Regions from separate parts of the Streptomyces sp. NPDC001507 genome, predicted to be linked through region 1. Evidence: riboswitches for the same ligand, from Rfam matches in the RefSeq annotation. Region 1 holds a riboswitch; the other holds the start of a gene.
What was found. A riboswitch is a leader RNA that binds a small molecule or an ion and turns the genes downstream of it on or off. The one in region 1 is predicted to bind cyclic di-AMP.
Positions count from the first base shown of each region.

Region 1 (2,190 bases):
TGTACGAGTCGGCGGTGTCGACGAAGTTGCCGCCCGCGGCGGTGTACGCGTCGAGGACGGCGAAGGAGGTGGCCTCGTCGGCGGTCCAGCCGAAGACGTTGCCGCCGAGGGCGAGCGGGAAGACCTCGAGGTCGGAGGAGCCGAGTTTGCGAAGAGCAGTCATGCTCCACTTCAACACGGGCCGCCCGGGGACCCATCCCCGTCGAGTACGAAGTTCTCGTAAAAGCGGAATCCGTGGTTCGGCACGCCGGCGGCCCTGACGCCGGGGGTTGTCGTCAGGGCCGCCGGGAGCCGGTCGGTGCGGTACGGGCCGGGGTCAGGGGTTGAGGCCCTTGCCGCGCAGCCAGGGCATGGGGTCGATGGCAGTGGCCTGGCCGTTCGGGTGGACCTCCAGGTGGAGGTGCGGGCCGGTCACGTTGCCGGTGGCGCCCACGCGGCCGATGACGTCGCCGGTGGCGACCTTCTGGCCGACCTTGACGCCGATCGAGGACTGGTGGCAGAACCACAGCTCGGTGCCGTCGTCGAGGGTGATGATCGTGCGGTAGCCGTAGGAGCCGGCCCAGCCCGCCTCGGTGACCGTGCCGCTGTGCACGGCCTTGATCAGCGTGCCGGTGGGCGCGGCGAAGTCGAGGCCGGTGTGGTAGCCGGAGGCCCACATGGAGCCGGCCTGGCCGAAGGTGCCGGTGATCGTGTACGAGACGACGGGCAGCGTGTACTGCTTGGCCAGCTCGGCGAGGCGGGCCTGCTCGGCCTTCTGCTTCGCGGAGGCCTCGGCCTTCTCCTTGGCGTCGGCGGCTTTGGCGGCGGCCGCCTTCTCCGCCTTGGCCTCGGCGTCCGCGATCGCCTTGTCGGCGGCGGCGACGGCCTTGGCACTGGCCTTGGTGTCGAGCTGGTTCTGCTGCTGCGCGGCCTGGGCGATGATCCGGCTGCGCAGCGCCTCGCCGGCGTCGGACGAGGAGGAGTCCGCGTCGGTGGCCGTCGTCGTGGTGACGCTGCTGAGCGCGGTCTGGGTGGCCTGGTGGCCGCTGCCCTCGCCGAGCAGGGCGTCGACCGAGGAGGGCAGGTCGGGCAGCGAGATGGAGACCGGCGGCTTGCCGGTGTTGGCGCTGGCCATGCCGCCCGCGCCGACGGCGGCTATGACGCCGACACCGAGAACCGTGGAGCTGCGGGCGAGCCCGCCGCCCTTCTGCTTGGCGACCCGGTGCCGGCCGCGGGCCGCGGAGAGGGACTCCTCGGTGGGGTTCCACTCCTCGAAGGGGCCCTCGTCGGCGCTGTAGCCGCCGTACGCGAAGGTCTCGGGCCGGCGCTGGCTGGGCACGAACGGGGCTGTCGGAGCAGGCGGGTTGGACGCCACGCGGGCGCACTCCTTTCCTTCCGCCGCCTACCGGGTTAGCTGACGGGTTCGGAGCGGGAAGGTCTCCTACGCGCGTATACCGGCCGTTTCCTACCCGGCGGTAGCCGTGCGATTCACCCCAAGGTGGTGGTTCCCCGGTTCCCTTGCGGGATTCGGCGCGTGCGCACGGAGCCGTCGCGGGTGACGGCTGGGACGACCGCGCTGCGTTATCGAACGTTAATAGACCCGGCTACCAGATTCCAAGCAGTTCGTCTTGATCATTAAGCTTTCAAAGCTTGGACTTACCTGCCGCGACCGGTCAAAATCGGTCGAGTCGACGGGGCGCGCTGCTCAGCTCAGGAGTCACACAGGTTTTGATGGTGACTCAGTTGTTATGCGCAGGGCGGTCGCTCGGACACCGAGCGTGACCGCCCGCCGTTCAGGGCCGTCGTACGGCGAGCAGCGCCATGTCGTCCGTCATGCCGCCGCCGGTGTGCCGGCGCACCTCGGCCGCGAGCCGGGCCACCAGGGCGCCGGGGGCGATGGCGGTACGGCCGGTCAGCCGCCGCTGCGGGTCGTAGAACCGGCCGTGCGCGTCCCGTGCCTCGGAGAGGCCGTCGGTGTGCAGCAGCAGCGTGGCGCCACTCGGGAACGCGTGCTCGGCCGCCCGGTCGGGCCACGTCCCCAACTCGCCCATCCCGAGCGGCAGCGCGGCCTCCGGCGCCCGCACCGGGCACACCTCGCCGTCGCCGTGCAGCAGCAGGGGCGGCGGATGCCCGCGGTTGACGAGCCGCAGCGTGCCGTCGCCGTGCGGGAGTTCGGCGAGTACGGCGGTGGTGAACCCCTCGTGGGCGTCG
Region 1 covers NZ_JBIAVV010000010.1:466,681-468,870, reverse strand. The annotation lists gene ACFY0K_RS31985 (aldo/keto reductase) at 1-163, opposite strand, end outside; gene ACFY0K_RS31980 (M23 family metallopeptidase) at 317-1,354, opposite strand; cyclic di-AMP (ydaO/yuaA leader) riboswitch at 1,362-1,522, opposite strand; gene ACFY0K_RS31975 (PP2C family protein-serine/threonine phosphatase) at 1,773-2,190, opposite strand, start outside.

Region 2 (2,190 bases), on a different contig from region 1:
CCAGGTGCTCGGCACCTACTGCCTGGGCGGCACCCTCACCTCCCGCCTGGACCGCGTCCTGCGCGAGGAGAAGGGCTACACCTACGGCGTCCGTTCCTTCGGGCAGGTCCTGCGGTCCGCCCCCGACGGCACCGGCGCCTCGATGCTCGCCATCAGCGGCTCCGTGGACACCCCGAACACCGGCCCGGCCCTGTCGGACCTGTGGACGGTGCTGCGCACGCTCGCCGCCGGGGGCCTCACGGACGCCGAGCGCGACGTGGCCGTGCAGAACCTCGTCGGGGTGGCGCCGCTCAAGTACGAGACGGCGGCGGCCGTCGCGGGCACCCTGGCCGATCAGGTCGAGCAGTACCTGCCCGACGACTTCCAGGCCACGCTGTACCGCCAACTGGCCGCCACCGGCACCGTGGAGGCCACCGCGGCGGTCGTGAACGCCTTCCCGGTGGACCGCCTGGTGACGGTCCTCGTCGGGGACGCGGCGCAGATCAAGGAGCCCGTGGAGGCCCTCGGGATCGGCGAAGTCACGGTCGTCGCCGCCGAGTAGCGGCACGCGCGTGCGGAGCCCTGGTGACCACCCGGTCACCAGGGCTCTGGAATGTCCGAATTGGGGCGGAGGTTGCCTGTCTGCCCTGTGGGATGTGCGACAAAAACCGTGATCCGTTTGAGCATTGAAGGTGGGCCCTCGTAGGTTCTTCCGGGCTGTCCGTCAGGCATCGCGCCGCGTCCGCGGCACCGGACAGCCATCGCCGAGTCCCCGTACGGCGCGAGCCAGGGGAGCCGGGGACCCACGCAGTCCCTGGGGTGAATCGGGCGCCCGCGCATGTCGCGAGGGGGTCCGTAGGAGACCTTCCTGCTCCGAACCCGTCAGCTAACCCGGTAGGCGAGAGGGAAGGAAAGGACCAGCCTCTACATGGCGTTCATGTGCGCCTCCGGGAAGCACCGTCGTCCCGGCCGGGTGAAGCGCACCACCGCGCAGGCCGCCGGCATCGCGGCCCTCACCACCACGGGTGTCATCGGCACCGTCTCCGCAGCCCCGGCGGTCGCCGCCGAGAACTCCGTGGAGCAGACCGGCCTCACCCCGGTCATCACGATCAGCGACTCCGTCGCCGAGCAGATCGACGCCCAGGCCGTCGCCCAGAAGGCGGTCGCCGAGCGCAAGGCGGCCGAGGAGGCCGCCCGGAAGAAGGCCGCGGAGCAGGCCAAGAAGGAGCGTGCTGCCAAGGCGCGCGCCGCCCGCGAGGCCGAGCGCAAGCGCCTCAACACCTTCGTCGCGCCGATCAGCGGCTCCTACGTCTCCACCGGCTACAAGACCGGCGGCTCCCTGTGGTCCTCCGGTGCCCACACCGGCATCGACTTCCACGCAGCGAGCGGTACGGTCGTGCACGCGGTCGGCACCGGCACGGTCGTCTCCACCGGCTGGGGCGGGGCGTACGGCAACGAGATCGTCATCAAGATGGCCGACGGCATGTACACCCAGTACGGCCACCTCTCGTCCATCGGCGTCTCGGTGGGGCAGCAGGTCACGCCGGGCCAGCAGATCGGGCTCTCCGGCGCGACCGGCAACACGACCGGCCCCCACCTCCACTTCGAGGCCCGTACGACCCCCGAGTACGGCTCCGACGTCGACCCGGTCGCCTACCTCCGCAAGCACGGCGTGAACGTCTGAGGGAGCCGGACGGCTGCGCTGAGGCCGACGTGGCCTCGGCCGGGTGCGGGTGCGTGGGGGTTGCTCGCGCAGTTCCCCGCGCCCCTTTCAGGGGCGTCACGGGCAGCGCCCCTTCAGGGGCGCGGGGAACTGCGCGACCGGCCACGACGCGCCCGCAGCCGACCACCGTGCGACAACAACTCGTGAGAAGTTCCGCAGCCCCGGCCCGTGCGCCGGGGCTTTCGTCGTTTTCGTGCCGCTGCTGTCCAAAATATATCCCTGGATTCCGGCCCCCCTTCGGAAATTCCGGCTCATTGCAATAGAGTCACGGAACGAGCGCCACTCGGCGGCGTTTCACGGGGATTAAGGCGGAGGTCGGACATGCGTATTCCGGCGCACTCGGTATGCACGGCGATCCGGGACGACATCGTCGCGGGTGTCTACGAGCGGGGCAGCCGGCTCACCGAGGAACTCCTGGCCCGTCGTTACGGGGTCTCGCGCGTCCCCGTCCGTGAGGCCCTGCGCACCCTGGAGGCCGAGGGCTTCGT
Region 2 covers NZ_JBIAVV010000015.1:143,556-145,745, reverse strand. The annotation lists gene ACFY0K_RS40225 (M16 family metallopeptidase) at 1-541, shown strand, start outside; cyclic di-AMP (ydaO/yuaA leader) riboswitch at 732-895, shown strand; gene ACFY0K_RS40220 (M23 family metallopeptidase) at 908-1,663, shown strand; gene ACFY0K_RS40215 (GntR family transcriptional regulator) at 2,024-2,190, shown strand, end outside.
Region 2: another riboswitch for cyclic di-AMP. It lies ahead of ACFY0K_RS40220 (M23 family metallopeptidase); the one in region 1 lies ahead of ACFY0K_RS31980 (M23 family metallopeptidase).